Regions from separate parts of the Bacillus sp. es.036 genome, predicted to be linked through region 2. Evidence: a T-box and tRNA genes for the amino acid it is inferred to sense, from the RefSeq annotation. Region 2 holds a T-box; the other regions hold tRNA genes.
What was found. A T-box is a leader RNA that pairs with one kind of tRNA and senses whether it is charged. The one in region 2 lies ahead of tyrS (tyrosine--tRNA ligase), so its partner is inferred to be a tRNA-Tyr.
Positions count from the first base shown of each region.

Region 1: it encodes a tRNA-Tyr, which carries the amino acid that the T-box ahead of tyrS (tyrosine--tRNA ligase) is inferred to sense. The anticodon was not compared.
Region 3: it encodes a tRNA-Tyr, which carries the amino acid that the T-box ahead of tyrS (tyrosine--tRNA ligase) is inferred to sense. The anticodon was not compared.

Region 1 covers NZ_PDIZ01000001.1:1,701,967-1,712,612, reverse strand. The annotation lists gene ATG70_RS08730 (YppE family protein) at 92-454, shown strand; gene ATG70_RS08725 (DNA alkylation repair protein) at 556-807, shown strand; gene ATG70_RS08720 (hypothetical protein) at 861-1,367, shown strand; gene ATG70_RS08715 (alpha/beta-type small acid-soluble spore protein) at 1,418-1,621, opposite strand; gene ATG70_RS22470 (hypothetical protein) at 1,798-1,962, shown strand; gene ATG70_RS08710 (D-alanyl-D-alanine carboxypeptidase family protein) at 2,183-3,385, shown strand; gene ATG70_RS08705 (NAD(P)/FAD-dependent oxidoreductase) at 3,416-4,330, opposite strand; gene ATG70_RS08700 (5' nucleotidase, NT5C type) at 4,342-4,875, opposite strand; gene ATG70_RS22170 (YjcZ family sporulation protein) at 4,984-5,079, opposite strand; gene ATG70_RS08690 (alanine/glycine:cation symporter family protein) at 5,262-6,644, opposite strand; gene ATG70_RS08685 (spore coat protein) at 6,768-7,052, opposite strand; gene ATG70_RS08680 (hypothetical protein) at 7,064-7,249, opposite strand; gene kynU (kynureninase) at 7,314-8,600, opposite strand; tRNA gene ATG70_RS08670 (tRNA-Leu) at 8,754-8,838, shown strand; tRNA gene ATG70_RS08665 (tRNA-Arg) at 8,849-8,925, shown strand; tRNA gene ATG70_RS08660 (tRNA-Met) at 8,940-9,016, shown strand; tRNA gene ATG70_RS08655 (tRNA-Tyr) at 9,034-9,118, shown strand; tRNA gene ATG70_RS08650 (tRNA-Gln) at 9,123-9,197, shown strand; tRNA gene ATG70_RS08645 (tRNA-Gly) at 9,201-9,274, shown strand; tRNA gene ATG70_RS08640 (tRNA-Arg) at 9,369-9,442, shown strand; ZMP/ZTP riboswitch at 9,735-9,817, shown strand; gene ATG70_RS08635 (bifunctional 5,10-methylenetetrahydrofolate dehydrogenase/5,10-methenyltetrahydrofolate cyclohydrolase) at 9,859-10,646, shown strand, end outside.
Region 2 covers NZ_PDIZ01000001.1:2,360,528-2,371,173, forward strand. The annotation lists gene ezrA (septation ring formation regulator EzrA) at 1-1,319, opposite strand, end outside; gene hisJ (histidinol-phosphatase HisJ) at 1,549-2,376, shown strand; gene refZ (forespore capture DNA-binding protein RefZ) at 2,363-3,016, opposite strand; gene ATG70_RS12125 (GAF domain-containing protein) at 3,167-3,652, shown strand; gene megL (methionine gamma-lyase) at 3,733-4,914, opposite strand; gene rpsD (30S ribosomal protein S4) at 5,260-5,862, shown strand; gene tyrS (tyrosine--tRNA ligase) at 5,971-7,236, opposite strand; T-box leader at 7,317-7,539, opposite strand; gene ATG70_RS12145 (transglycosylase domain-containing protein) at 7,679-10,646, shown strand, end outside.
Region 3 covers NZ_PDIZ01000003.1:59,418-70,063, forward strand. The annotation lists rRNA gene ATG70_RS18985 (23S ribosomal RNA) at 1-1,672, shown strand, start outside; rRNA gene rrf (5S ribosomal RNA) at 1,842-1,958, shown strand; tRNA gene ATG70_RS18995 (tRNA-Asn) at 1,969-2,043, shown strand; tRNA gene ATG70_RS19000 (tRNA-Thr) at 2,048-2,123, shown strand; tRNA gene ATG70_RS19005 (tRNA-Glu) at 2,130-2,204, shown strand; tRNA gene ATG70_RS19010 (tRNA-Val) at 2,224-2,299, shown strand; tRNA gene ATG70_RS19015 (tRNA-Thr) at 2,393-2,468, shown strand; tRNA gene ATG70_RS19020 (tRNA-Tyr) at 2,485-2,569, shown strand; tRNA gene ATG70_RS19025 (tRNA-Lys) at 2,574-2,649, shown strand; tRNA gene ATG70_RS19030 (tRNA-Gly) at 2,653-2,727, shown strand; tRNA gene ATG70_RS19035 (tRNA-Gly) at 2,738-2,811, shown strand; tRNA gene ATG70_RS19040 (tRNA-Ala) at 2,815-2,890, shown strand; gene rocF (arginase) at 3,158-4,060, shown strand; gene ATG70_RS19050 (aspartyl-phosphate phosphatase Spo0E family protein) at 4,085-4,294, opposite strand; gene sigW (RNA polymerase sigma factor SigW) at 4,513-5,076, shown strand; gene ATG70_RS19060 (anti-sigma factor family protein) at 5,093-5,725, shown strand; gene cdaA (diadenylate cyclase CdaA) at 5,940-6,758, shown strand; gene ATG70_RS19070 (CdaR family protein) at 6,758-7,996, shown strand; gene glmM (phosphoglucosamine mutase) at 8,036-9,379, shown strand; gene glmS (glutamine--fructose-6-phosphate transaminase (isomerizing)) at 9,860-10,646, shown strand, end outside.

The DNA.
Region 1 (10,646 bases), 660 kb from region 2:
TTCCCTTCTGACCTTATGTCCCTATTGGATATAAGGTTTTTGTATGTAAACGATTATCGTGTGTTAGGATAGATTGGTGGGGGTGAGGATCATGCAAAACACACAAAAATTACGTGAATTGACTAAGAAGTTATTACAAATAAATGAAGAAGCAAGAGTGCAATATACAACGCGCACTCACCTTGATGACTATAAGGTGAATTTTTATGAAGAAGTGAAACCATTTGCTGATCGAGCATTAATGCTTCTTAAAGATTGGGAGCCTTTAGCGAGGGAATGGGTTATGTACAATAAACCTAAATATTTGTATCCAATTCAAATTAAGAATACGTTTGAAAATATTGAAATGATTTCGGTTGTTGCCTGGCAAAAAGATACAGGGCCAAAAAAATTCAATGAGCGGGTACAATCGGTTGAATATGTGTTAGAAAAGTTAATGGAGGAAGTGAAGTGAGACGGGAGAGATTCCCGTTAGAATATTAAATTTCACATACCATACTAAATGAATAAAATTTCCTTTTTTAGTGGAACACTAATAAAAAAGGGAGTGAGTTTATGACAGCATATTTGTGTCCTAGATGTAAGACGAATCGTATGAGATTTAATAAAATTGAGCAAAAAGCTACTTCAGTGAAGTTAGACCCAGAGTCAGGAGAAGTCGTTTCTGTTATGGAGGAAGGGAAAGCGGATCCTTTTCATATGGAATACAAAGGACCAAATGTCAGAGTTCAATGTGCTGCATGTGGTGAAATTGGAGATGAAGAAACGTTTATTCAATTTGCTAAATCTCACCCGCGTCATTCCTAACTACTTGTCCCTCTAGCATTCATGATATAGTGAAACGATAGGGGGGTAACGGTATGTTTGATCCAACCATTTATGAAAATGTTAAAGTAGTCTTAGAAGGAGAACTTTATGATCGGGATCTTGAAGGAGAGATCTCGATCGTAAGTCGCGAAGATTTGGTAGATCTCGCATCGCTTTCAAGAAAATACCTGATGAAGTTTACTGGAAATGAAGATGTTTATGTGACAATCGAGCTATTCGCCGACCTCGCTAATTTTAGTGCGGAACAGCTACAGCTAGACCAGATTGAACCTGGATGTGAAATTAAAATATACTTCGATGTCGTCATATCAGATGAAGAAGATTGTGCTGAAATTGAAGAAGACATCCGTAGTATCTGGGGATATCGTCCGACTATACGTCAAACTGTTTCTTTTCCTTATGCAGAAAATCAACAGGATATTTCATTATCCACACAGGTTTTATTAGAATTTAACCGTAAAATTAATGAAGATCAAATTAGTGATTTAGGTGATCTTATTGAATATGCGATTCAAACATCTAATCTTCTTGGAGAATAAGAAGAAGGCGGATTTCTCCGCCTCCTTTATCCATACTATTCAGTTAGCGATTAGTAGCTCCCGCCGCCCATTTGTTGTTCAGCCATTTGGACAAGACGTTTTGTGATTTCTCCTCCAACAGAACCGTTAGAGCGAGCAGTGGAGTCTGGACCAAGTTGAACTCCGAATTCACTTGCAATTTCGTACTTCATTTGATCTAAAGCTTGTTGTACACCAGGGACTACCAGATTGTTTGAGCTATTGTTGTTTGCCATGTTGTGTACACCTCCTTGACTAATATGATGCTCAGGAGAAAGACTTGCTATACAACTTTATTAAAGGGACATTATGGTAAAAAAACGCTTTAAGTTTTCTGAAAATTTAGAGGATTAAAAGCTTCTTAATCGAATTTAGTTATGTATAACACGTACAAACTGGAGGGGATTCGAGTATGGATCGTTTTATAAAAAAGTCAGGATTTTACCAGAACTTTGACAAAAAAAGAGTAGAATATTGGATGGTGTTAACAGAAGACAATAAAATACTTGTATCCTGGCTATGTTGGAGTACGCCACAACATATTGTAGAACAATGGAAAGGCTCCTATGCTTCTTAACAAGACCGCTTTGAGCGGTTTTTTATTTTGTTATTTTAAATTTTTAGCAACGATTCGTTTTAAGTTAAAAGTTTGTTGATTAGGGTGTATAGAAATAAACTATGTTCAGATGGCGGATAGGAGGCTATAATTAAATGCGGATCAGGTCTTTTTTACTAGACAATTCATTCAGAAATAGAACGAATAATGTAGTTAGCACGTAATAGAAAGAGGAGCTTCCATGAGTTTAAAACACATTGCGCATCTTATTGTCGTTATCTGCATAACAACGAGTTTGATTCCTGTCGTAACATCTGCAAAAGAAACGCCAACCATTAGAAGTGAGACCGCGATCCTTATTGATGGAAAGACAGGACAGGTTCTTTATGAGAAAAACAGCTCAGAAGAAATGTATCCTGCGAGTATTACGAAAATTGCAACCGCATTAATGGCAGTAAAGTCCAATAAAATGGATGAGATGGTTACTGTTAGCGAAAATGCACGGGCAGCAGAAGGTACGAGAGTTTATTTAAAGGAAGGAGAAACAGTCCCTTTAGATAAATTAGTAAAAGGTATGATGATTAATTCAGGAAATGATGCCGCCATTGCTATTGCAGAGCATTTGAGTGGAGATGTGGAATCGTTTTCTAATGAATTAAATGAATTTTTAAGTGAAGAAGTAGGTGTTCAGAACACTCACTTTGTAAATCCTAACGGTCTTTTTGATAAAGAGCATCTTACGACTGCAGAGGATATGGCAAAAATCACCCATTATGCGATGAAGAATGAAGAGTTTCGATCACTATTTGGAATGAAACAAATGATGTGGAACGGGGAAGACTGGGAGACGACCCTTATCAATCACCATCGCCTCTTACTTGATTACGATTTCGTTACTGGTGGAAAGAATGGCTATGTATCAAAATCTGGTTTTACCCTTGTCACGACTGCTTCGAAAGGTGATCAAGAATTAATTGCTGTTACGATGAAAGCAACAGATGACAAAATCGCTTATCAGGATACGTTAAATCTTCTTAATTATGGATTTAGTGACTTTACACCGGTTGAGTTTGAGAAAGGAACTGAACTGGGCGTTGTCAATCAAAAGAAATACAGTCTTTCAGAGGACATTACTCTGTATCAAAATGACGATTATCCGATCGATCTTACATTATCAAATGAAAACCAACTTGTGAGTGTAGGAAATTCATATCGTTCAAATCTTGATTTAGAGTTATTAACCACAACTTCTATAGAAAGTAACGCTCCTGAGCAAAAAACTGAAGCTAAACCTGTTGCACAAGTTAAGGATGAGGAAACTGAATCCATTTTTTCAAGTAGCACGATCCTTTATCTAGGGATTGGCATTTTTCTCTTCATTATCATTTGTTTGATTTTGGGAAGAAGCAATACTTCTGTCAAAAGACATCGTACATTTCCATAAATAAAACTAAAAAGGACCTGTGGGTCCTTTTTAATTTTCTAGATAAAACGAGAGTTGTTTCACAGCCGTCATTCCCTGGCCAACTGCAGAAGCGATGCTAGACAAAAGTGGGCGCGTACAAACATCTCCAGCAGCATACACGTAGGGAAGTGATGTTTCACCATCTGCATTGCAATTGATATAGCCTTCGTCATCAAGTGCAATACCTTCACTGTAAGGTCCGGTATTTGGTTGGACACCAATTCGAATAAACACACCATCCACTTCAATTGTTTCATGAAGATCTTTACTAGATAAAGATAAAACTTTCCTACCTTTTCCCTTTATTCCAGTTACGACTGTTCCGGTAAGGATCGAGATGTTTTCATGTTCCATCACAGGATCTTTATATTCTTGACGAGCTTTAAAGTGATCAGAACGGTGAATAAGGGTTACTCGAGAGCCAGCTTCAGCAAGTAGTAAGGCACCCTCAAAAGCTCGATCGCCTCCGCCAATTACAGCGACGTCCTTATTAATAAATTTAGATTTATCTCTAGTAGCTGAATATACTTCTTTCTGATCGATCATTTCCTGTTCACCGGGAACATGGAGTTTTCGAGGTGATGATCCTGTAGCAATGAGCAAAGAGCGAAATTCATATGTATCATCAGCGATTGTTTTAAGAATTTTTTTCTTCCAATCAATTGACGTAACAGCTGAATTTAAAGCATAGTCAAAATTTATTTTGTGGGCATGTTCAGTAAGTTTTTTCTGTAGGTATTGACCGTTTGGTGCGATCATGCCAGGGTAATCGACAATTTGATTGTAGATGGTATTTAATTGACCACCGAGATCATTCTTTTCTTCAAGTAACAAATGATTTAGTCCGAGGCGTTTCGCCCATATGGCTGCTGAAATACCAGCTGGTCCTCCCCCGATAATTAAGAGGTCTTTTTTTTGGTCCACGAGTTTTGCCCTCACTTCCATGTTACAAGCCATTTCTCAAACTCTAGCCAATTGTTAACACGAGGAACATCAATGTTAGCATTATAAGGATAATTCATGGCGATCGCTGTTCTGCCAGTATTTTTAAAGGCCATTAGATTATGAGGGGCATCATCAAACAATAAGTCACCACGAATCATTTCTTTTCGATGAGAGAAAATCAAATTATTTTTACCGATAAATGGGAGGTTTTTCTCAACCCACTGTTCTTTTTCAGTATAAGCATATGTACGGCTGCTAGTTACAATTAGGACATCATAGTTCAAAGAGAGTCGTTCAAGAACTTCGATCGCATCTGGAAGAGGGTTTAAGTGAAGGAAGATACCAGGTTGATCCAGGTACTCATAAATCTTCTTTCCACATTCGCTTTTTACATAATCTTCAGAGCGCCAGCACATAAGGTTTTCAACAGAAAGATTGTCTTGATAATCTTCGTTATACCTGCGGTGCCATTCTGACATCAAATCACAAATGACAGAGTCCATATCAATTAGAAGGGTTATCATTAAATCACTTCTTTCCACATACATTCTTTATCACTATAACAGCGAATGGAAATTGGAACAATTCCACTCATACAAAAAGCAAGAACCAATTGGTTCTTGCTCAGTGGACTAGCATTTAATAAAAGCAGTTCCTACGATGATAAGCAGGATGAAAAGAACGACGATTAGCGCAAATCCATTTCCTGCAGGTTGATGACAAGGCATACCGTATGAAGCTCCAGCTACCGGCTGATAAGGCTCGTTTCCGTATGGTGCATTGTTTGCATGGTACATAGTATTAGGTCCCCCTTTAATTTCTCTTTCTTTATCACTGTATGTTGCCGTCTAGAAATGATATAGGCGGGAGCGGAGGAGAACCTAAATTAGGTGAATGTCCCAGGAAAAATTTATGAACTAATGCCTTTATCTTTTGTTTGAGCTTGCTTTAAGAAGTTGAATTTATAATCGTCGGTCAGTTCTTTTACTTCCTTACTAAGGAATAGAATGGCAATCACGTTTGGAACAACAAACAACGCGAGTGTAATATCAACGAGCTCCCAAACGAATTGAAGGCCACCAATAGCCCCGACAAAAATCGAAAGAATATAAACGAAACGCATCACTCGAGAAAAAGGAATCCCAAATAAGTACTCAGCTTGTTTTTCACCGTAAAACACGAGTACACCAATCGTACTAATAACAAAGATCAATAAGAGGGAAGAAACGAATATCGGTCCCCAGGTAGGTCCCATTAATCCAGAGAATGCATCTGATACCATATCAGCTGCATTAGAAGGCTTCACATCTTTCCAAGCTCCTGACAAAAGTACAGTGAATGCTGTAACGGTACAGAGGACGATTGTATCAATAAATACGCTGAAGATGCCCCATAATCCCTGTCTACATGGATGAGGGGTGTGTGCTGCAGAATGGGCGATTGATGCCGTACCCATCCCGGCTTCGTTCGAATAAAGTCCTCGAGCCAGTCCCCACCTAACTGCAGCAGCAAATCCCGCACCAGCAAATCCACCTGCCGCAGAGATTGGTTGAAAGGCGTGGACGAAAATTAGACTGATCACGTTCGGGAATTCCTCAATATTAATAATCATGACGCCGATCGCACCAGCAATATATGTAAGCACCATAAATGGAACGATTTTCTCAGCTACTGCGCCTATTCTTCGAATTCCACCAAAAACAACGGCGGTAATCAAAATGATTAAAATAACGCCAGTAAGCCATGTAGGTAAACCAAAAGCACTTTCAGATAGTGTTGAAATGGAGTTTGTTTGTACCATGACACTAGGTATAATTTCAATCATTAATCCAAATGCGAAGAGAGAAGAGGCAAATTTCCACCCTAACCCTTTTCTTATGTAGTACATAGGGCCACCAACATAAACGCCGTTTTTATCTTCTTCACGATATTTGATGCCGAGCACAATTTCTGAGAATTTGGTTGACATCCCAATAATGGAAACGACCCACATCCAAAAAATCGCACCAGGTCCACCGAAAGCGATGGCAACAGGAACCCCAACTATGTTCGTTGCGCCAGCAGTGGATGCGAGCGCTGAAGCAAATGCTTGGAAAGGTGAAATGGTGCCATCACCTTTTTCTTTTTTGAATACTTTACCGATCGTATGTTTTAAAGCATGGGGAAAAAATAGGATTTGAAAGAAGCCTAACCGTATTGTTAGAAATAATCCGCCGCCTAAAAGTAAGATCATCATTGGGTAACCCCAGATGAATGCGGAAAACTCGGTTATTGCATTTAAAATAGCGTCCATTGCCAACACTCCTTATATGTAGTACTAGTTTAATTATCCATATAGTGGGAGAGTGAAACGCTATTTGTAAAATTATGAAAAAATGAGCATAAAGACATAGAGCCGGTTTTCACCGGCTCCCGCTTAATGCATTTGAGGTGGCTGATTGTTTTGTTGTTGTTGCGCACCACTCAATTGGCTCTTGACTTGTTGAATTTCATTAACCTGAGCTGGCGCTGCAGGTTGGTAGTATCCTTTCTGTTTTGCGTACTGATAAAGGTTATACTGTCTTTGTTCATCTGTATTACGAATCTGTTGAAGAGCCTGTCGGAGTTGCTGATTATCAGCTTGAGATATCACGCTTCCGTAATTGCTTAAGCTACTGTTTAACACTGATAAATAGTCGTTCACCATATCTTTTTCGTTCATAAGATCCCTCCTTAGCTTAAAAAGCCCATTAGTTGTTGTTGTGTATGACGTGCATCTTGAGCATCTTTTTGTAGCATTTGTTTAAGCTGTGGGCAGGTACACGACTCCGCGTACGAATCAAGTTTGTTTGCAAGTGTTTCATGGCCGCCAATCATATGACGTAAGTTTTGAAGTTCAAGTTCATTAAGTTGACTCATCCAGTTTCCCTCCTTCATTTTAATCATGTTTAGTATGAATGGGGAGGTTTGGAAATATACAAACTTAAGCGATAACATTTCGTTTGTTAGAAAATTGTTGATACGTCTTTTCGCGCATGATGTTTTTAAGAATCTCTACAACGTAATAGACGTCTACATAAGATGAATAAAGGGCAATCGGTGCGAGTCTAATGACGTTTGGAGAACGAAAATCTGGAATGACGCCATTTTGTTTTAACGCTTTACATATACGTGCAGCTTCATCATGCTCCAAACAAACATGTCCACCGCGCCGATCATCTTCTAATGGGTTGGTAATCACAAAGCCATCTTCCCTCAGGTTTTCTTCAACAAGTTCCATTAGATACCTCGTTAGGGAAAGTGATTTTGCTCGTATCGATTCAATCCCTGCATCATTCATCAATTCTAACGATCCGATTAATGGGGCCATGCTAAAAATATGAGGTGTTCCAATTTGATAAGCGCCGGCGGTTTCTGCATGAGTAAGCGTATGACTCATATCAAATTGCACGTCCTTTTTCGAACTGAACCAACCCGCAAGTCCAGGGCGTCTTCCCAGGTGATCCTTATGAACGAAAAGGCCGCCAACTCCACCAGGTCCACTATTTAAGTATTTGTATGTACACCAAACGGCGAAATCCACCTTCCATTCATGAAGTTTATGTGGAATGGCTCCTATTGAGTGAGCCAAATCAAATCCGATGATCGCTCCTTTATCATGAGCCGCTTTCGTTAACTTCTCAATATCGAGTAATTGACCACTTCGATACAGAACAGAAGGGAGAAGAATGAGGGCAACTGTCTCATCAATCGCCTCAATAATGTCATCTTCCAATAGCGTTCTACCATCTTGACTTGTAACTTGAATAAGGTGTGTATCTGGTGATAACCCGTGAAGTTGTAATTGACTTTGAATCGCATAAATATCCGATGGAAATGTTAGAGAATCAGCAAGAATTTTCGTCTTTTTACCAGAAGGTTTAAAAAATGTAGCAAGCATCTGATGAAGGTTCGTTGTTATAGATCCGGTTGTCATGGTTTCAGAAGAATGGGCGCCAATTAAGTTAGAAGTCATTCCACCAAGGTTTTCAGGCATATAAAACCAGGGTTGTTGACCATCAGTCCAGCCGTCTATTCCATGGTGTTTCCAGTCTTCTAGTGATTGAAGAAGAGAGGATTCAGCTTTTTTTGAAAGAAGACCAAGTGAATTTCCATCCATATATAGCCTGTTCGGATTCAAATAAAATTCACGTCGGAACTTCGCAAGTGGATCTTTCTCGTCGAATTTTTTAGCATTTTCAATGGACTGTGATAAACTCATAAGAAACAGCTCCTTTTCTACCACTAATCGTATGAAAGGGATAAGGACCTGTCAACGCTTTCACTCTTTGTGTAAAAAACTTTCTATGTTTTTTTAGGATAACGATTGACTTTTTAAATGATCTAATGGTATATTATTAAACGTCGCTGATGCACAGCACATGCGGGTGTGGCGGAATTGGCAGACGCGCTAGACTTAGGATCTAGTGTCTTACGACGTGGGGGTTCAAGTCCCTTCACCCGCACCATATATTTTTTGCGCCCGTAGCTCAATTGGATAGAGCGTCTGACTACGGATCAGAAGGTTAGGGATTCGACTTCTCTCGGGCGCACCATACATAATTTAAGTGGCGGTGTAGCTCAGCTGGCTAGAGCGTACGGTTCATACCCGTGAGGTCGGGGGTTCGATCCCCTCCGCCGCTACCATATTTCAATTTCATCATGGAGGGGTAGCGAAGTGGCTAAACGCGGCGGACTGTAAATCCGCTCCCTCAGGGTTCGGCGGTTCGAATCCGTCCCCCTCCACCATGATTGGGCTATAGCCAAGCGGTAAGGCAACGGATTTTGATTCCGTCATGCGTTGGTTCGAATCCAGCTAGCCCAGCCATTTGCGGGTGTAGTTTAGTGGTAAAACCTCAGCCTTCCAAGCTGATGTCGTGGGTTCGATCCCCATCACCCGCTCCATTACATATTTTCGAGAAGAATGTCAGAACGAACTTCCCATCATAATTTAAATCATGATATACTAATGATTAGATGAGTCACTTCTCAATATCATGCGCCTTTAGCTCAGTAGGATAGAGCAACAGCCTTCTAAGCTGTGGGTCAGAGGTTCGAATCCTCTAAGGCGCATACCAATAACCCTTGAATAGAATTTCTATTCAAGGGTTTTTTTGTTCTTATACACATGAGTAAGTGCGCATGGAGGTCATTTCCAACAAACGAGTAGAGCATCTATTTTAAAGAATATTTGGGACTGAATGATAAGGAAAATCGAAAGTAATTCATCTTTTCTTAGAGGTGAGCGATGAGGTTATATACGAACGATTAATTATAATTCAATTAATTTGTTCACTTTTAGTAGTTTATTGTCCCGTTTTTCTTTCGTTTTTTTCTGTTTTATGCTACTATATCCGTAGAAAAGATTCGTTGCAGTAACTGGCGACAAATGTGGAAGTAACCACAGGGGAGCTGTGACGTACAATGCCGGTCGTCTGGGCGAAGAAATGGGGCAGCTCATTCTTTACCAATTTTCAGGAGGAGTTCATATGACAAACGAAACAAAAATTTTAGACGGTAAAGCAGTTGCTAATCGCATAAAAGAAGAGTTAAAGACAAGAGTCGCATCTCTTAAAGAAAAGGATGTGACGCCAAGCCTTGTGACGATACTTGTTGGAGATGATCCATCTTCTGAGACCTATGTAAGAATGAAAGGCAATGCGTGTGAGCGGGTAGGAATTACCTCTAAAAAAATTCACCTCTCTGAAGACACAACAACTGAAACGCTCGTACAGACAATTGAAGAGTTAAACCAGGATGCTTCTGTGCATGGTATATTGCTTCAACACCCCGTTCCATCTCAAATTGATGAACGTCTTGCTTTTGAAACCATTGCGATCGAGAAAGATGTTGATGGTGTAACGAGTGCTGGCTATGGCCAAACAGCTCTTGGATTTGGAACTTATCCATCTTGCACTCCTGCAGCAATAATGAAAATCATGGAAGACTATGATATTAAAGCTGAAGGAAAGCACGCTGTTGTAATCGGCCGCAGCCCAATTTTAGGAAAACCAGTATCTGCGCTCTTATTAAATCAGAATGCAACTGTAACAACTTGTCATTCTAGAACCACTAACCTTGCTTCGCATGTGCAGCAAGCAGATATCGTAATTGCTGCAGTGGGCAAGCCGGAATTTATTAAAGGTGACTGGGTTAAAGATGGAGCTGTTGTGCTTGATGCTGGATATAACAAAGGAAACGTTGGAGATGTGGAATATGAAGCGGCAGCTAAGAAAGCGTCCTATATTACACCTGTTCCGGGCGGTGTGGGCCCAGT
Region 2 (10,646 bases):
ATGCCTGGTAAATTACTTAATTTCATCATTCTTCTAGATTCAATTAACTTCCGCTTTAGATCTTTAATCGTATCAAGTGCTTTAAGCTCATCTCGCCTAAGCATGTGCAAGTTTTCTTTTTGAATCTGCATTTCGTGATCAATCGTTGCAAGATCTTCTTTTAAAGAAAGCACTGACTCAGCAAGACTCGTATAAGCTTGTTGATTACCATCTACCGCTTCCCGAACAGCATTAAAGCGAATATGCATATCTGAAATTTTCAGTTCGATATCTTTTATCATGTTTAGTTCTTGTTCTTCTAACCGATAGCTTAGTTGAACAACGTTCGTTTCTTCCTGTAAATCCTGAAGATAAGAATTTGTTTTGAACAATTCATGTTCAATCTCTTCTACTTTTTCAGTAACGAGGTGCCTTGCATCTACCTCGGCTTCTAATTGGTCATATAGTCCTTCAATACTTCTTCGTACCGAATCAATTTCTGTTTTCATTTCTTGAACTTCGGTCTTCTCGATAGCAGATTCAAAACGTACGAGGTCTGACTCTACCTGTTCGATGTGATCCTGAATTTCCAGGTGATCCAGGACATAGCCTTCAGATGCCATCGCAGAAGTACCATCTTCAAGCTCTTTCAACTGAGCAGGTATTTGCGTATGAACTAAAGCAATTAATTCGGGTGTTACAGCAATTTTATCCTGAACAACTGCTAACCGTTCTTGAATTTCCATTAGTACACTTCTTGCCTCAAGGTAATTTCCTTCTTCTGTCAGCTGTTCATAATGCTTAAGATTCTGCTTTAGCTCCTCAAGCTCTGCATCAAGCGTTGGATAAGCCTTTCCAAGCGAACGGTTCTGAGATAATAGGCGTTGCTTTGCTTCCCTAAACACTTCTTGGACAGAAATAATGTCCGTTCGGTTTTGCTCTTCACTGGAAACAAGTTCATTGATATCTTCCAACATTAATTCAATTCGCTTTTCAATTTGCTCTAACCGTTCGCGCGTTTCAACAAGAGTCGCTTTCGCTTTTCGAAAGCGATACTTCTCTGCTGCTTCTTCTGTATCCATGAGCTGTTCTTCTAGATTAGGAAGTTTAACGGCAACAATTTCGTCCCATTCTTCACGCCACTTCTCAAATTTCTCTTCCGTTTGTCCTGACATTGTTAATCCCTTTACTCTCGAGATCTCATCAGTTACAGGTCTATTCAATATATCAATCTTCCATTCTTCTAGACGATCGATCTCATTGTATATTTTTCTTCTAGCAAAAGTGCCATATAATATGACGGCAACCAGTAAAATAATCGCAATGACAATATACTCCAACGGAAGCACCCCTTCTTCCACATCATCAATTTATGTATACATGCTAATTAAGCAGTCTAAATCATCAGATATAGATCTTTTATAAACAAATATGTAGGAAATTCATTAATGTTTTTATGATACCATGTAATTACCTCTTTGACTAAATAAATTCAATATTCGACAGTTAAAATCCTTGATTATATTATAAACTTTTTCATTTTTTGAAAGAAGGTGCTTTAGAATGAATATTTCATACGATGGACACATCCACTCTCCTTTTTGTCCACACGGCTCCACTGATCAATTTGAAGAGTACGTAGAAGCAGCAATACAAGCAGGTTATAAAGGAATGACTTTTACGGAACATGCTCCCCTCCCTAAAACCTTTACCGATCCTGTTCCAGACAAAGACAGCGGGATGAATTGGGAGGACGTTCATAGTTACTTTAATTCCATTCAACAACTGAAAGAAAAGTATAAGGGTTTAATTGAAATTAATAGCGGACTTGAAGTTGATTATATTGAGGGTTATGAGGAAGAGACAAGACAATTACTTGATTCAGTTGGTCCATTTCTAGATGACGCCATTCTTTCCGTCCACTTTATCAAACACGGTGATTTCTATACATGCCTAGACTATAGCACAGAAGCATTCAATGACTTGATCCAAGCGTTGGGTTCGGTTGAAATGGTTCATAAAAAATATTATGAAACTGTGCTAAAGTCCATTAAATCCAATTTAGGAAATTACAAGCCTACTCGCATAGGACATATGACACTCGCAAATAAATTCCAGAAAAAATATCCGGTTAAAAATGATTTTCAAAGTGAAATAGCTACTATTCTTATTGCGATTAAAGATCACAACTATTCTCTTGACTACAATGGTGCTGGTACAGTGAAGCCACTTTGCGAAGAACCCTATCCAAGCGATCAAGTCGTCAAAGAAGCGTTAAAACGAGAAATCCCTCTCGTCTATGGTTCAGATGCCCATAGTGCAAAAGGGATTGGTCAGGGAGCAGATCGGCTGATCACTCCGTTACTTCAAAAGCCAAATAAATTCACCCATTCATAACAAGCGGGCGCTTGTCCCACTTCTTCTCCCTACAAACAGTTAATTGTATCCACTCATTTAACTGTTTGTTATATTTTTGAATAAAATAACGTTCATTCGGTTGAATATGATGCACTTCGAGAATATATTGAGGGTGTAAAAAAGGCATCGAAAGCATTCCTTTCAATTGCATCACAATATAATCAATGGGTTGAGGGCGGAACTCTTTTCTCGCAAAACCCACTTCTAAAATCCTAGTGAAATAATACTTTTCTTTCGCCAGATAAGTGGTCATAATTTCACGAACAAGAACAGAATCGAATGTGATCTCTCGGTGTACAAATCGAGCTAACTGTCTATTCAAATACTGATATTCCATCACACGCTCAATTGCGTCAATAAGACATGTTTTTGCTGAGTGCCCTTCAAGCTGTTGATATGCAGCTTCAATCTCTTTTACATATCCTTCAAGAAAAGAAGTCATTAAAAACTCAGCTAATCCCTTTTTTCCATTAAAGTAATAAGAGATTAGCGCAACGTTTACCTCTGCTTTACTCGCAATATCACGAACTGAAGTACCGTGGAATCCTTTGGTGTTAAAGAGTTGAATGGCGGCCTGGATGACACTTCGCTTCGATACTGTATCTCGCTCCTGTTTCACTAGGAACCACCTCCAAATAGTTCGTTCTTAGTAACTCATTCGTTAATTGCTCCTCCATTCCTTTAATAATCGTGCGACAAAATATGTGTGTTCCTCAACAAGATTTGATATGATTATCATAATTTCGAGTTAAGGAAGAGGTGTTTTGACATGTTTGAGGTCGAATCCTATTCAGGTAAAAGAGAAAAAGACTATCAAATGGTAATTAAACAATTAAGAGCACTGCTAGATGGCGAGACGAATCAGCTAGCCAACCTTGCAAATGCTTCTGCATTATTAAATCAGTTTTTATCAGATGTGAACTGGGTAGGTTTTTATTTATATGAAAAAGAAACCGATCAACTTGTTCTAGGTCCATTTCAGGGGCTACCCGCTTGTGTCAGAATTCAGAATGGAAAAGGCGTATGCGGCACCGCATCCAAGGAAGGCAAAACAATGAGAATTGAAAATGTCCATGAGTTCCCAGGACATATTGCCTGTGACGCTGCGTCTCAATCTGAAATTGTAGTGCCTATTTTTACGAATGGGGCACTTCTTGGCGTTCTTGATATTGACAGCCCAGAAGTTGGACGCTTTGATGAAGTGGATCAAGAGTATTTAGAAAAATTCACACTAGCATTGCAAGATTACCTTTAAGATCAGGTTTAATCTTCATCTATAAGAACTTTAAGTAATGATAAAAACCGTCCAATGGAAGTCTCCATTGGACGGTTTTTTTATTTTTCAAGCGCTTGTTCGATATCCCTCCAAATGTCTTCCCATGCTTCAAGTCCAATCGAAAGACGAATAAGCGATTCACTAATGCCCATCCGTTTTCGCTCATCTTCAGGAACCACTGCATGTGTCATCGTCGCTGGATGTTGAATAAGCGTTTCAGCATCTCCAAGACTAACTGCAATTTTTATCATTCCTAGCCGATTCATAAAATTTTGTGCTTCTAGTTTACCACCATTTATTTCAAAGCTAATTAATCCTCCCGGGCTTTTCATCTGCTTTTTTGCAATTAGATAAAAAGGCGATTCCTCTCTTCCTGGATACATCACATTCGTTACTGATGGATGCTCGATTAACTTTTGAACGATTTTATGAGCATTTGAGCAGTGACGATCCATCCGAATTGGGAGAGTCTTCAATCCCCGAAGGAGTAACCATGCATCAAACGGTGATAGAATTCCTCCGATATCTTTTTGTGTACTCTTTGCAATGGCAGTCATCGTCTTCTTATCACTTACAACCAGCCCCGCCACGACATCCCCATGCCCTCCGATATACTTCGTAGCGCTGTGCAAAACAATATCACAACCAAATTCTAGAGGGCGTTGTAGATACGGCGTAGAAAATGTATTATCTACTACAACCGTGATTCCTTTTTCCTTTGCTACAGAAGAAATCATTTCAAGATCAATTAATTTCAATGTTGGATTTATGGGCGTCTCTATATAGATAACCGTGGTATTTGGGCGAATAGCTTGTTGAATTTGTTCAAATGAATCAAGTGGAAGCAAGTCATGCTCGATCGCAAACTTCTCTTCTAACATTTTAAGTAATCCAAACGTGCAGCCGTACACTCCTTCAGAACAAAGGATATGGTCTCCCGACTTTACAAGATACATAAGAACAGCAGAAACAGCTGCCATGCCTGAACCAAAAGCTAAACCACCCTCCGCATTCTCAAGAGAAGCAATCCTCTCTTCCAACATTCGAACAGTAGGATTTCCAAGTCTTGAATAAATGTAGCCAGGCTCTTCACCAGCAAACCTTCTTTCACCAGCTTCTGCTGTTTCGAATGTAAAAGTGGATGTTTGATAGATCGGTGATGCTAAACTATTATGATGTGATTTAGAATCATATCCATCATGAATTGTTTTTGTCTCAAAACGTTGCTCTCCCAAAGTCATAACCCCCTGTTATAAAATCACACATTACACTTTCATTGTAAGCGTTTTCAATTATAAGGTGAAGAGGGAATTATCTATCTCAACAGATCATTGACATCTTTTTATCCATCAAATCCCTACTATAGTTGACATCTCAATCTGAAAGAGTTACAATTGCATTTGTGTAAAATAAGAATGGGCAGCAGCGTGACGGGCTGCGATTTCATTGTGTTCCTTTTAATAGGTACGCCGCGTACCCTCCGGCTGTCGAGGTGAAGGCGTGTGAAAACACAATGTGCGCAAACCGGAATCACGACACTGTTTTTATTTTATACCAATAATAATGGTATAAAGGAGGAGCTAAATATGGCTCGTTATACAGGACCAAGTTGGAAAATTTCTCGTCGTCTTGGTATTTCTCTAAGTGGAACAGGTAAAGAATTGGAAAAGCGTCCTTACGCTCCAGGTCAACACGGACCTAACCAGCGTAGAAAGCTTTCTGAATATGGACTTCAGCTTCAAGAGAAGCAAAAGCTTCGTCACATGTACGGCATGACTGAGCGTCAATTCCGTCGTCTTTTCGATGATGCTGGTAAAATGAAAGGTGTTCACGGTGAGAACTTCATGATTCTTCTTGAAGCTCGTCTTGATAACCTTGTTTATCGTATGGGTCTAGCTCGTACTCGCCGTCAGGCTCGTCAGCTAGTTAACCATGGCCACATCACTGTCGATGGCAAACGCGTTGACATCCCTTCTTACCGCGTAGCGACTGGTCAAGTGATCAGCGTTCGTGAGAAGTCAAACAACCTTGACATCATCAAAGAAGCAATCGAAGTAAACAACTTCGTTCCAGAATACCTTACTTTCGATGCTGATAAGCTTGAAGGTACGTTCTCTCGTCTTCCTGAGCGTTCTGAACTTCCTGCTGAAATCACTGAAGCTCTTATCGTTGAGTACTACTCTCGTTAAGCTGTTTCAACTCCCCGGAATTTATTCCGGGGTTTTTTTTATGTCCAAAAGCAAAATTGGTTTATACGAAAAAAGAGATGCTCCTATCGAGCATCTCTTCATTAACAATTAATATGTGAGAAGGAAGTATTTCTTTTTTCCTCTTCGAATAATAACGTATTTATTTTCAATTTGATCGCTTTCTGAAATCACCTTGTCTATTTCTTTACAGCGTTCACCATTAATATAAACGGCGCCATTCTTCACATCTTCTCTTGCCTGACGCTTGGAAGATGAAATTCCAGCTTCTACAAGTAAGTCAATTAATCCTTTTTCATGATCTTCTACGTGATAGGATGGCACATCTTTAAACCCTAAACGAATTTCTTCAGCTGTTAATTGCTTAATATCTCCACTAAAAAGAGCTTCCGAAATATTGATCGCCTGCTGAAGCTTTTCTTCTCCATGTACGAGCTTCGTTACGTTTTCAGCAAGTGTACGGTGTGCTTCTCTTTTTTCTGGTGCTTCTAAATGCTTCGACTCAATTTCTTTAATCTCTTCAATACTTAAAAATGTAAAGTAATTTAGGAACCTTACCACATCGCGATCATCTGTATTAATCCAGAACTGATAGAATTCATAAGGAGATGTTTTATCAGCATCTAACCAGATTGCGCCACCTTCTGACTTACCAAACTTGGAGCCGTCACTTTTCGTAACAAGTGGAAACGTTGCACCGTATGCTTTCGTCGATTCTTCGCTTCCTTCTTCTTTACGAATTAATTCAAGACCAGCCGTGATATTTCCCCACTGATCACTACCTCCAATTTGCAAGCGACAATTTTCTTTACGATAAAGTTGAAGAAAGTCATACGATTGAAGAATCATGTACGTAAACTCGGTAAAAGAAATTCCAGCTTCGAGACGTGATGTAACCGAATCTTTCGCAAGCATGTAGTTTAAACCAAAGTTCTTTCCTACATCGCGAAGAAATGGAATCACATTCAATTCGCCGATCCAGTCAAAGTTGTTTACAGCTTTTGCAGCATTCGCTTCTGTACCAAAATCTAAAAAGCGCGCTAGCTGACCCTGTAATTTATTGGTCCATTCTTTTACAATATCTTCGGAATTTAACGTACGCTCATTCGAACGGCCACTTGGGTCTCCAATAAGTCCGGTTGCCCCACCAACAAGCGCAATCGGCGTATGCCCTGCAAGCTGAAATCTACGAAGCGCAAGAACTGGCAACAAATGTCCAATATGAAGACTATCAGCTGTTGGATCAAATCCTGAATAAAGTGCGATTCGGTTGTTAGACAACTCTTTTTCAAGACCTTCTCTATCGGTCACCTGATTTAACAGGCCTCTTGCTTCTAATTCATCTAAAATGTGCATATCATCGTCTCCTCTAAATCATAGTAATTCCCTATTTCAAGCAATTTACAGTTCTACAAACATAAAAAAACCCGCCCCTAAAAAGGGACGAGATTAATCGCGGTACCACCCTTGTTGAAGAAAGCATACTTTCTTCCACTCAGTCAGAATAACGGTCTGAACCGTCTAATGCTACACAGACGTTGTCTTTCCCATTAGAAGCTCATGGAGGTAATTCACATTTTCCTTTATGCTAGTTCTCACCGACCACCAGCTCTCTGAAAAAGGGAGAAAAACGCTACTTTGTCCAATCAAAGCATGTCGTTCATAAAAAACACTATTTAAATTAATATCACAAACGGAAAACCATGTCAATTCTAAGCCTACTGAAATCCCTACCAGTTTATACAAATCTCGACGACATATGCTATAATAAATAGGATTAATTTGAGGGGGTATAGGAATGCGAGAGCTTTTTTCTACTATCAGGCAGAAGTGGAACGCGTTCATTGATAGATTACAAGAATACAACATATTATCCGGCTCTAGAATTGCCTATAAAGTTATTTGGAATCTTTTTCTGATCTTTATAGTAATTGGTCTTATGGGCACATTTTTCGCCGGTGGCGTTGGTGCTGGATATTTTGCATCGCTTGTAAAAGATGAACCGATTCGCTCTTACGATGAGATGAAGAGTGACGTTTATAACTACGAAGAAACCAGTGAGGTCTACTTTGCTGGAGACGTATTTCTTGGAAACTTCCGTTCTGATATTGAGCGAAAAGAAGTTGAGTTAAAAGACGTTTCTCCTCTTCTACAAAAGGCGGTCATTTCCACAGAAGATGAATACTTTTACGATCATGACGGCATTGTTCCTAAAGCAATCGGACGAGCTGTATTGCAAGAAGTTACAAATTCAGAAGACCGCAGTGGCGGGAGCACACTCACGCAACAGCTTGTTAAAAACCAGATTTTAACGAGAGAAGTTTCATTTGAACGGAAAGCAAAAGAAATGTTGCTCGCGCTTCGATTGGAAAACTTCTTTAATAAAGATGAAATTCTAGAAGCATACCTTAACATTGTTCCTTACGGACGTAATGCTTCTGGTAATAATATCGCAGGCGTTCAAGCAGCCTCACAAGGCATATTCGGAGTCAATGCAAGTGATTTAAACTTGCCACAAGCTGCTTTTATTGCAGGTATTCCCAAAAACCCTTATACATACACCCCTTTTACAAACTCGGGTGAGAAAAAGGAAGATCTTTCAGCTGGAATCGACCGGATGGAATTTGTTCTTTATCGCATGTATCAAGAAGAAACAATTACCGAAGATGAGTACAACAAGGCGCTTGAATACGATCTTGAAAAAAACCTAACTAAATCTTCCCCTTCGCCAGTTGAGAAATACCCATACCTTACATTTGAGATTGAAGATCGCGCGAAACGCGTTCTTGCAAAGCAGATCGCTGATGAAGAAGGATATGATGGAGAGAAGCTTGCGAAGAGTTTAGATTCATATAATCAAATAACATATGAAGCCAATATTTATGGAAAATCAGCGACAGAAGTGGCCAAACAAAAAGAAATTAAGTGGGCACAAATCAAAGAAGATTCCGAAGTATTTCTTGAATTTATGAGTAATGCTGAAATTGAATTGCGAAAAAATGGCTATAAAATCTATACGACAATCAACAAAGATATGTACGATAAAATGAATGAAGCAAAAGATAAAGCGCTTGGGAACCCAAACTATTTTCAGGCTGCTAAAACCGTCTCAGTTCAAGATCCTGAGACTGGTGAGCTAGTGAATAAAGAGCTTCCAATGGAAGTTGGAAGTATTTTGATAGAAAACAAATCAGGGAAAATATTATCTTTCATTGGCGGAAGCGACTTCAAAACAGAACAGTTAAATCATGCTACAGACGCTTATCGCTCTAATGGCTCTACGATGAAGCCAATACTAGACTATGCACCCGCTATGGAGATGGGGAAAGTTCAACCAGGATATATTATTCCAGACCTCCCTTCCGATGATATATGGCTACCTGATAATTACGGTAAAAACTTCCATGGACTTGTAACTGCTCGCAAAGCACTGCAGCAATCTTACAACGTTCCAGCTGCTAGAATTTATTCAAAGATGGATCATTATGAAGCCACGAATTTTCTAGTTAAAATGGGGTTCAATACGTTAACAGAGCCTGATCGCTCAAACCCTGCGACTTCAATTGGTTCTCTCGATAGAGGCGTCAGCGTCGAAGAAAACACTAATGCCTTTGGAACCTTCGCAAATGGTGGGAAATTCGTCGACGCTTATATGATTGATAAAATAGTCGACAGAGATGGCAATACGATTTTCGAACAAAAACCTGAACCAGTCGAAGTTTTTAGTCCTCAAACAGCGTACCTTACGATCGACATGATGCGCGATGTTATCAGTCAAGGGACGGCTCAAGATATTCCGAGCAAATTAAAATTTGCTTCTGATTGGGCAGGTAAGACTGGTACTGGACAAAACTATAAAGATGCCTGGTTTGTAGCCGTAAATCCAAACGTCTCACTGGGGGTTTGGACAGGATATGATCTCGAACTACCGATGAATTCAAATCTTTATTCGAAACGGAATAAAAACTTATGGGCCCTTTTTGCAAATGCAGCGTACGACGCTAGTCCAGAAATAATGGACCCAGAGAAATCTTTCAAAATGCCAACCGGTATTGTAAAACGTTCTTTCTGTGGAATTTCAGGGAAGCTTGCATCTGACCTTTGTCAGAAAGCTGGTCTTGTCCAAACTGACCTATTTAACGCCAAATACGTACCGACTGAAGTGGATGACAGCCTCACTGAAGGACGCTATGTAGTGATGAATGGTAATACGTATCAAGCGCTTAGCTCCACTCCAGAAGAGTTCGTGTCCAGCGGAGTGATGATTAAAGAAGATTATTTCTCTGGAGTCGATCTTGCATCCCTTTTACCATCTGAGTTTAAGAACCTGAATATTGTTTCCGAAGGCACTACTGCTTCTGAAAATGGAAAAAAACCAGGCGCAGTTGGTGGCCTTTCAATTAATGGATCAACATTAAATTGGGGTGCCTCAGGTGAAAGTGATATCGTTGGATACCGCATTTACCGAGCTTCGAACGGGAGCAGTTCCTTTACGAAGCTTGGAAGTGTAAAATCTTCTGATGGTAGCTCATTCAACATCCCTTCTGGTGCTTATGCTTATTACGTTACAGCGGTTGATGTTGCTGGTAACGAATCAGGAGCTTCCGCTAAAGTAACAAGTGGAGATTGGTCTGAAAAGCCGGAACCTAAAAAGAAACCTGAACCAAAGCCTGAATCAGACGACGGCGATGATCAAACTTCTGGAAACAGTAACACCGAGAATGAGGAAGCTACAGAGGATGAAGAAGATGAATCAAGCAATCCAG
Region 3 (10,646 bases), on a different contig from region 2:
GAAAGGACTGGTGGAGCGCTTAGAAGTGAGAATGCCGGTATGAGTAGCGAAAGACAAGTGAGAATCTTGTCCGTCGAAAGCCCAAGGTTTCCTGAGGAAGGCTCGTCCGCTCAGGGTTAGTCGGGACCTAAGCCGAGGCCGAAAGGCGTAGGCGATGGATAACAGGTTGATATTCCTGTACCACCTCCTTTCCGTTTGAACGACGGGGGGACGCAGAAAGATAGGGAGAGCGCGCTGCTGGAAATGCGCGTCCAAGCGATTAGGCTGGTGAATAGGTAAATCCGTTCACCGTGAAGGCTGAGTCGTGATGGCGAGGGAAATTTAGTACCGAAGTCCTTGATTCTACGCTGCCAAGAAAAGCCTCTAGTGAGGAAAGAGGTGCCCGTACCGCAAACCGACACAGGTAGGCGAGGAGAGAATCCTAAGACGATCGGGAGAACTCTCGTTAAGGAACTCGGCAAAATGACCCCGTAACTTCGGGAGAAGGGGTGCTTCCTCGGGTTAATAGCCCAGGGGAGCCGCAGTGAAAAGATCCAAGCGACTGTTTAGCAAAAACACAGGTCTCTGCAAAGCCGTAAGGCGAAGTATAGGGGCTGACACCTGCCCGGTGCTGGAAGGTTAAGAGGAGGGGTTATCCCTTACGGGAGAAGCTCTGAATCGAAGCCCCAGTAAACGGCGGCCGTAACTATAACGGTCCTAAGGTAGCGAAATTCCTTGTCGGGTAAGTTCCGACCCGCACGAAAGGTGCAACGACTTGGATACTGTCTCAACGAGAGACCCGGTGAAATTATAGTACCTGTGAAGATGCAGGTTACCCGCGACAGGACGGAAAGACCCCATGGAGCTTTACTGTAGCCTGATATTGGATTTTGGTACAGCTTGTACAGGATAGGTAGGAGCCATAGAAGTCGGACCGCCAGGTTCGATGGAGGCGTCGGTGGGATACTACCCTGGCTGTACTGACATTCTAACCCAGCACCGTGATCCGGTGCGGAGACAGTGTCAGGTGGGCAGTTTGACTGGGGCGGTCGCCTCCTAAAGTGTAACGGAGGCGCCCAAAGGTTCCCTCAGAATGGTTGGAAATCATTCGCAGAGTGTAAAGGCACAAGGGAGCTTGACTGCGAGACCTACAAGTCGAGCAGGGACGAAAGTCGGGCTTAGTGATCCGGTGGTTCCGCATGGAAGGGCCATCGCTCAACGGATAAAAGCTACCCTGGGGATAACAGGCTTATCTCCCCCAAGAGTCCACATCGACGGGGAGGTTTGGCACCTCGATGTCGGCTCATCGCATCCTGGGGCTGAAGTAGGTCCCAAGGGTTGGGCTGTTCGCCCATTAAAGCGGTACGCGAGCTGGGTTCAGAACGTCGTGAGACAGTTCGGTCCCTATCCGTCGCGGGCGCAGGAAATTTGAGAGGAGCTGTCCTTAGTACGAGAGGACCGGGATGGACACACCGCTGGTGTACCAGTTGTTCCGCCAGGAGCATAGCTGGGTAGCTACGTGTGGAAGGGATAAGTGCTGAAAGCATCTAAGCATGAAGCCCCCCTCGAGATGAGATTTCCCACAGCATTAAGCTGGTAAGATCCCTTAGAGATGATGAGGTAGATAGGTTCGGGGTGGAAGCGTGGCAACACGTGGAGCTGACGAATACTAATCGATCGAGGGCTTAACCTAAAACAAAAGTGATGTGAGCATGTCTCACTAAACTTGATATTATTGGAATACGTTGTGCGTGCTATCTAGTTTTCAGGGAATAATATTTTTCTTGATCTTTACAAAGAAATATAGTAAGATATATCTTGTCCTTGGTTAAACACTTTCTAGTGGATCAACCATTGATTAGTCTGGTAATGATGGCGAAGAGGTCACACCCGTTCCCATGCCGAACACGGAAGTTAAGCTCTTCAGCGCCGATGGTAGTTGGGGGATCTCCCCCTGCAAGAGTAGGACTTTGCCAGGCTGACCAATATTCCACAGTAGCTCAGTGGTAGAGCAATCGGCTGTTAACCGATCGGTCGTAGGTTCGAATCCTACCTGTGGAGCCATTATGCTTCCATAGCTCAGCAGGTAGAGCACTTCCATGGTAAGGAAGGGGTCATCGGTTCGAATCCGGTTGGAAGCTCCAGGACATGGCCCGTTGGTCAAGCGGTTAAGACACCGCCCTTTCACGGCGGTAACACGGGTTCGAATCCCGTACGGGTCACCAATATTAATTTTTGCTCTGTGGAGGATTAGCTCAGCTGGGAGAGCATCTGCCTTACAAGCAGAGGGTCGGCGGTTCGAGCCCGTCATCCTCCACCATTTTTCTAATAATAATTAACTTACTTTCAGGAGTACTCAATCGAGTGCACTGTTTTTTATTTGTAAGTTAGATTGATTTTCTCAAAATTCTTCGCCGGCCTAGCTCAATTGGTAGAGCAACTGACTTGTAATCAGTAGGTTGGGGGTTCAAGTCCTCTGGCCGGCACCATTTTTTTCTCACTTGTGGAGGGGTAGCGAAGTGGCTAAACGCGGCGGACTGTAAATCCGCTCCCTCAGGGTTCGGCGGTTCGAATCCGTCCCCCTCCACCAGTAAGAGCCATTAGCTCAGTTGGTAGAGCATCTGACTTTTAATCAGAGGGTCGAAGGTTCGAGTCCTTCATGGCTCACCATATGCGGAAGTAGTTCAGTGGTAGAACATCACCTTGCCAAGGTGGGGGTCGCGGGTTCGAATCCCGTCTTCCGCTCCAAACTTTATATGCGGGTGTAGTTTAGTGGTAAAACCTCAGCCTTCCAAGCTGATGTCGTGGGTTCGATCCCCATCACCCGCTCCAAATGGGGCCTTAGCTCAGCTGGGAGAGCGCCTGCCTTGCACGCAGGAGGTCAGCGGTTCGATCCCGCTAGGCTCCACCAATTTCCTTAAACCATGTTTAGGGTTTTTTTTATGTTTAAAATGCTTCACATCCTCCATTTCGTTCTATTCCAAGTTTTCCTGTTACCTTCAAGTTTAACTTTTACATGATCTCCTTACAGTTATTTATTCTTCCACTTATATTTATCCGTAAAAAGGTCCAATTTACGTAATTGTATGAATATTTATTCGTATTTTATGTCAGGTTGAGTCATTTGTCGAGATCTGGGTAAAATAGAGCTAGACTAGGATACGAGGAGGACTACATAATGAATCATGAACTTTCAATTATCGGTGTACCAATGGATCTTGGGCAAATGAGACGCGGTGTCGATATGGGACCAAGTGCCATTCGATATGCAGGAATAGTCGAACGGTTAACAAAATTGAATTATGATATTGAAGATCTTGGAGATATTGAAATTGGTAGACCAGAAAAGCGACCTGAGGATCAAGATCATCAGCTGAAGAACTTAAAAGAAGTGGCTGATGCTAGTGAGAAGCTTTCTAACGTTGTTAATGATGTCGTAAATCGAAAGCGTTTTCCGTTAGTGTTTGGAGGAGATCATAGTATTGCAATCGGAACTCTTGCGGGAGTTGCGCGTAATTACGATAATTTAGGGGTTATCTGGTATGACGCCCATGGAGATTTAAACAACTCAGAAACGTCACCATCTGGAAATATACACGGTATGCCACTTGCTGTAAGTCTAGGAATTGGCGATGATTCTTTAACTGGAATTTCAGGATACTCTCCTAAGATTAAGCCTGAGAATATTGTGATTATCGGCGCTCGTTCACTTGATGAAGGAGAGCGAGAACTTATTAAAGAAAAGGGCATTAAAGTTTATACAATGCATGAAATTGATCGAATGGGTATGACAAAAGTAATGGAAGAAGCGATTGAGTATGTATCGAAGGATGCAGATGGTGTGCATTTAAGTCTTGATCTCGATGGACTTGATCCACACGATGCACCTGGAGTAGGAACGCCAGTGCTTGGAGGAATCAGCTATCGTGAGAGCCACCTTGCGATGGAAATGCTTGCAGAAGCCAATATTCTAACATCAGCAGAATTTGTTGAAGTGAACCCTATTTTGGATGAAAAAAATAAAACGGCTACAGTGGCTGTTGCATTAATGGGGTCTTTATTCGGAGAAAAATTAAAATAACATAGAAAACCGCTGCTTTCTTCATTAGAAAGCAGCGGTTTTTTTATTTCGACGCTGATCGTATTCGTTTAAAAGATAATCAAGATAAGTGCTAATTTCTATAATTTCATTAGAGCTAAGTGGCTTGTTTCGTGCTAACAAATTCATTTTATTACGTGAAGCTTCAATTTCTTTTAATAAAAGGTCTTTTTCCGATCCGATTTGAAAGCTTATCTTTCGATTCACCCTTTCCATGAGTCGAACCACCCTTTCAATAATTTATACCCTTATTACCCAAATTGCATAAAAGATAAACCGTTTTTGCTAGAAAATTATGTATTTCCGTTATAAAGACCAATTCAAACGTGATAGAATAAGAAAGGATAATATGATTTTTTTTTGAAATAATGAAACTTTGTTTTTCCTGATACGTAACTATAATAGCCGCAGGAATCAGCGGGGGTTGAGAAAATATGGACGCGATAGTAAAGCGAATCGTACTAAAAGTAAGAAAAGGGGATCATAATGCATTTGGGGAGCTGGTAGAGCTCTATAAAGATCGAGTCTTTGCTCTCACCTATCGAATGCTAGGAAACAGGCAGGAGGCTGAGGATGTGGCTCAGGAGGCGTTTATTCGTGCATATACGAATATCGATCGCTATCAGATCGACCGGAAATTTTCTACCTGGTTATACCGGATCGCCACAAACTTATCGATTGATCGAATGCGTAAAAAGAAACCGGATTATTACCTTGATGCTGAAGTATCAGGTACAGAAGGGTTAACGATGTATTCTCAAATTTCGACAGATGAGCCATTACCTGAAGAAGAAGTGGTGTCTTTGGAGGCGCAAGAAGGGATCCATCAGGCAATTTTAAGCTTGCCAGCTAAATATCGAAGTGCTATAACGTTAAAGTATATCCAAGAACTATCGCTCAAGGAGATTAGTGAAATTCTCGATTTGCCAGTAGGTACAGTCAAAACCCGTATTCATCGTGGGAGAGAAACACTTAGGAAGAAACTTCGGGAGCAGTGAGAAAGGGGGAGAAGCTATGAAATGCCCTGCAGAAATAATTGTGCTCATGCATGAAGTACTTGATGAAGAAGCTACGAATGAACAGCGTCGCGAGCTATTTGATCACTTGCAAACATGTGATGATTGCAAAGAGCATTATGAAGAATTGAAAAAAACGGAATCGTTTCTCCTCAGCTCGCCTTCTATGAAGGCGCCCGATGGTTTTACATCAAAGGTAATGGAGCAGCTACCTCAGGAAAAGCGTACTGTTTGGATGAAACGCTGGATGAAATCACATCCATTTGTAACTGCTGCTGTCCTATTCCTTGTTTTGATGGCAGGATCCGTTTATTCATCGTGGACGAGTGAGGATCAATTGTCTGCTCTTTCTGGGAATTTAAGATTTGAGCAGGATACAAATACAGTTATTGTGCCTGAAGGTGAAGTGGTTGAGGGCGATTTAACAGTAAAAAATCGCAACCTTGAAATAGAAGGTCAAGTTAAAGGGGATGTGCTTGTCATTAACGGAGAACAGTACATGGCCTCTGCAGGACAGGTAACCGGTGAGATTGAAGAAGTAGACCATATTCTAGACTGGACTTGGTATCAAATTAAAAACCTTTTACAAGATGTGGGTAATCTTTTTTCTAGTGAAGAAGAAAAAAAGTAAATCGTCTAATAGGCGATTTACTTTTTTTATGGAGGTAATTCTTTCAAACGTATATGGCATCCTTATTGAACGAGGAGAGCGATTTAGTGAGTAGGTAGTTGCTTTTTTGAAGTTGTCAAAAATATGATATAATTAAAAAGTTACAAATGTATTTTAGCGATGCATTTGAAGTGAACTTCAGGCTAAATACAATATGTTTGGAGGAAGAGCCGTGCTGCCTGTCGGAAATGTAAATGTACTTGATTACATAACTGAGATTATTGATATTTTACTCGTTACGTATGTGATATATAAAATTATTATGCTTATTCGCGGCACGAAGGCCGTTCAGCTTCTAAAGGGAATAACCGTCATTATTGCAGCCTGGTTTTTAAGTAGCTTTTTCGAACTAAATACTTTGCATTGGATTTTGGAGCGAGTCGTGCTCTATGGACTTCTTGCCATTATTATTATTTTCCAACCAGAGCTTCGAAGGGCACTTGAACAATTAGGACGTGGTCGGCTGTTTGCTCGTTCGGCAGTAGAAGAGGAAGAAACAAATAAAATGGTTGAAGCGATCATTAAGTCCTCATCCTACATGGCGAAGCGAAGAATCGGTGCTTTGCTCTCAATTGAGCGTGAAACTGGACTGAACGATTATGTAGAGACAGGAATTCCTATGAATGCTAAACTGACTTCGGAGCTTTTAATTAACATTTTTATTCCTAATACCCCTCTTCATGATGGTGCAGTGATTTTGAAAAAAGATGAAATTCTAGCTGCCGCCTGCTATTTGCCCTTATCAGAAAGCCCTTTTATTTCTAAGGAGCTTGGAACTAGGCATAGGGCAGCACTAGGTATAAGTGAAGTTACAGATAGCTTAACACTTGTTGTTTCTGAAGAAACGGGTAGTATCTCCCTGACAAAGAATGGAGAGCTACATCGAAATTTATCAGAAGAGGCTTTGCGTGATCTGCTGAATGCAGAATTAAACCCGTCCGTATCAAAAACCGAGTCTTCCAACCGTTTCAGTAATTGGAGGGGGAAAAAGTAATGGATAAATTATTGACGAGTAACTGGTTTGTCAAAATCATCTCTTTTCTTCTCGCTCTTATGCTTTATACGATTGTTGCCATGCCTGATGCCTCAACGTCAAACACGAACGACGTTCTTCAGCCACAGTCTGAATCAGAACGTATTCCAAATATGGAGCTCGAAGTACTTTATGATGAGGAGAACGTGGTCGTATCTGATTTACCTGAAACTGTAGATGTTCTGGTTGAAGGTCGGACAGATGGCTTAATGCTATCAAAGCTAACAAACAAAGAAATTTATGTGGATTTACGAAATCTCACTCCTGGTCAGCATCTTGTGACAGTAAAGCATAGAGATTTCCCAGAAAACGTGGATGTGACGATTGATCCTGTTCGGGTGTCTGTCACGATCGAAGAGAAAAAATCAAACACGTTCCAAGCTGGAATCAATTTATTGAAAGCAGAAGAGCTACCTGAAGGCTATTCAACAGAAGAACCAATTGTTTCTCCAAAAACCGTTACCGTGACAGGTGCTAGTTCCAAGCTTGAACAAGTTGCCTTCGTTAGAGGATACGTGAATGTTAGCGACGCAAAAGAAGAAGTAAACGAAAGAATTACACTAAATGTGTACGATGCGAATATGGAAGAAATACAGGGACTATCGATTGACCCTGCCGTAGTGGATGTAAAGGTACCAGTTACAGCCCCTTTTAAGAAGGTGCCAATTAAGCTTGATCAAACAGGCAAGCTTCCTGAAGGCACCAGCATCTCGTCGATTGAACTTGAGCCAAAAGAGGTATCTGTATTTGGTCCAGAAGAGGAACTTGGAAAGTTAGAATTTCTTGATGGTATTCCGCTAGATTTATCAGAAATTACGAAGGATACAACCATTGAACTTGATGTGCCGGTGCCCGAAGGAATGAAGAAAGTAGATCCTGAGACAGTAAAAGCAAAGATTACAGTCGGTAAAGAGGACGAAAAAGCATTTGAAGATGTACCGATTAAAGTTACCGGAATATCTGAAGGCTTAGCGGCGAATATCTCAGAACCGGAGCAAGGTTCAACGAATATGACACTTTACGGTGTATCGAGTGTGCTTGATACGATTCAGAATGGGGATTTTCAAGCTTATATTGATGCAAGCGGCCTTTCTGAAGGAGAGCATGAACTTGAATTACAATGGAACGGACCATCTTATGTACGCTGGTCAGGTTCAGATAAAAAGATTAAGCTGAAAATAGAGAATAGTTCGTCCTAAATAATGGAACTGCGTCATAATAAAGGAGAGAGTAAAACGATGGGTAAATATTTTGGTACTGACGGTGTAAGAGGGATAGCGAATACTGAGCTTACCCCAGAGCTTGCATTTAAATTAGGCCGTTTTGGTGGTCATGTTTTAACGAAAGATGCGGAAAAACCTAAAATTCTAATTGGACGCGATACGCGTATTTCAGGATACATGCTTGAAGGAGCTTTAGTTGCTGGTCTTCTTTCGATTGGAGCAGAAGTCATGCGTCTTGGTGTAATTTCAACACCTGGTGTTGCTCATTTAACGAAAGCACTTAGCGCACAAGCAGGTGTGATGATCTCTGCTTCTCATAATCCAGTTGGTGACAATGGGATTAAATTTTTTGGGCCGGATGGATTTAAGTTATTGGATGCACAGGAAGCCGAAATCGAATCCCTTATTGATAGTGACGAAGATCATGTTCCACGTCCTACTGGTGCTGACCTCGGTATTGTAAGTGATTATTTCGAAGGTTGCCAGAAATACCTTCAATATTTGAAGCAAACAGTGGACGAAGATTTTTCGGGTCTTCATATTGCGCTTGACTGTGCACACGGTGCTACATCATCTCTTGCAGCACACTTATTCGCTGATCTTGAAGCAGACATTTCTACGATCGGTACGAACCCAACAGGTACGAACATTAATGACGGTGTCGGATCGACCCACCCAGAAACGCTCGCTGAATTTGTGAAAGAAAAGAATGCTAACGTAGGCTTTGCTTTTGATGGTGATGGTGATCGTCTTATCGCTGTTGATGAAAATGGTGACATTGTTGATGGCGACCAGATTATGTTCATTTGTGCTAAATTTATGAAAGATCAAAAGCGCTTGCGTCATGATACGGTTGTTTCAACTGTCATGAGTAATCTTGGTTTCCATAAAGGGATGGAAGAATCGGGCGTTACGTCGCTGCAAACAAAAGTAGGAGATCGTTATGTAATGGAAGAAATGCGTAAAGAAGGCTACAACCTTGGGGGAGAGCAGTCTGGGCACATTATTTTCCTTGATCATATTACGACAGGTGATGGTATGCTGTCAGCGCTTCAGCTTGCTAACATTATGCAAGTAACAAACAAACCATTGTCGGAGCTTGCTGGGGAAATGAAAAAATATCCTCAATCTCTTGTGAACGTAAAGGTGACAGATAAAAACAAAGTGGATTCGAATGATCGCATTCAAGAAACCATACAACAAGTAGAAAGCGATATGAACGGTGAGGGTCGTATTCTAGTTCGTCCATCTGGAACAGAGCCGCTTGTACGAGTAATGGCAGAAGCTCCTACGAAAGAGCTTTGTGATGAGTACGTTAATCGCGTTGTCTCCATGGTGAAAGAAGAACTTGGCGCGTAATTGACAAAAATAAAGATTTTGTACGAATGGTATGCATGTGCAGCACAAAATAGCTGCATGTGCATACTTTTTTATATAGAGATTTTTTTCTGCTAAAATGAGGCAAAATAGAGCTATCGAGAATAAGAGCGACTTATTCTAAGAAAAAAAGAATTGACCATCTTTTTACAGTTGATATAATATAGAAGTATGTTTGGTTTTTATTCAAGAAGGGAAAGAGAGGGAAGTTAGGTTACTTTGAAAAAAAGCGCCTGGACTGTTTTTCGAACGGAAGAAAACAGTTGACGAGGAAGAGGTTTATCGATCATCGGCGGATACCTCTCGATTGCTTCACCACAATCGAATGGTTTTGTGAAAAACAGAGAGGTGACTTTCTGAACAAAAGCAAAACTATGGTGACATAATAGAAATTAATCGGAAAAGAAGGGGCAGGTCTGCCCCGATGTACGCCTGCTCCTTCAATTGAAGGAGGACTTTTACATGTGCGGTATTGTTGGATATATTGGAAATCAAGACGCTAAAGAAATTCTATTACGAGGTCTGGAGAAGCTTGAATACCGAGGGTATGACTCAGCGGGTATTGCGCTTCTTAACGACGGTGGTCTTCACCTTTTTAAAGAGAAAGGTCGCATTGCCGATCTAAGAAAAAAGGTGGATACTAGTGTGGAAGCAACAGCGGGCATCGGCCATACACGTTGGGCAACACACGGTGAACCAAGTCAGGTGAATGCTCACCCACATCAGAGCACAACTGAACGTTTCACTCTTGTTCATAACGGAGTAATTGAAAACTATCAACAAATCAAACGTGACTTCTTATCCGAAGTTGATTTTGTAAGTGCAACAGACACGGAAGTGGTAGTTCAACTAATCGCGAGTCTTGTTGAAGACAATAACATGTCTGTCGAAGATGCTTTTCATCAAACATTGAATGAACTTCATGGCTCTTATGCACTTGCACTTATTGACAATCATAATCCAGAAACGCTATACGTAGCGAAGAATAAGAGTCCGCTTCTAGTAGGAATCGGCGATGATTTCAACGTAGTAGCAAGTGACTCAATGGCTATGCTTCAAGTAACGAGTAAATTCATCGAGCTTATGGATGAAGAGGTAGTGATTGTGAAACGTGATTCGATCACAATCAAGGATATGAATGGAAATGTAATGGAGCGCGAGCCTTTCACAGCTGAAATTGACGCTAGTGATATCGAAAAGGGAACTTATCCTCACTACATGCTAAAAGAAATTGACGAGCAGCCGCTTG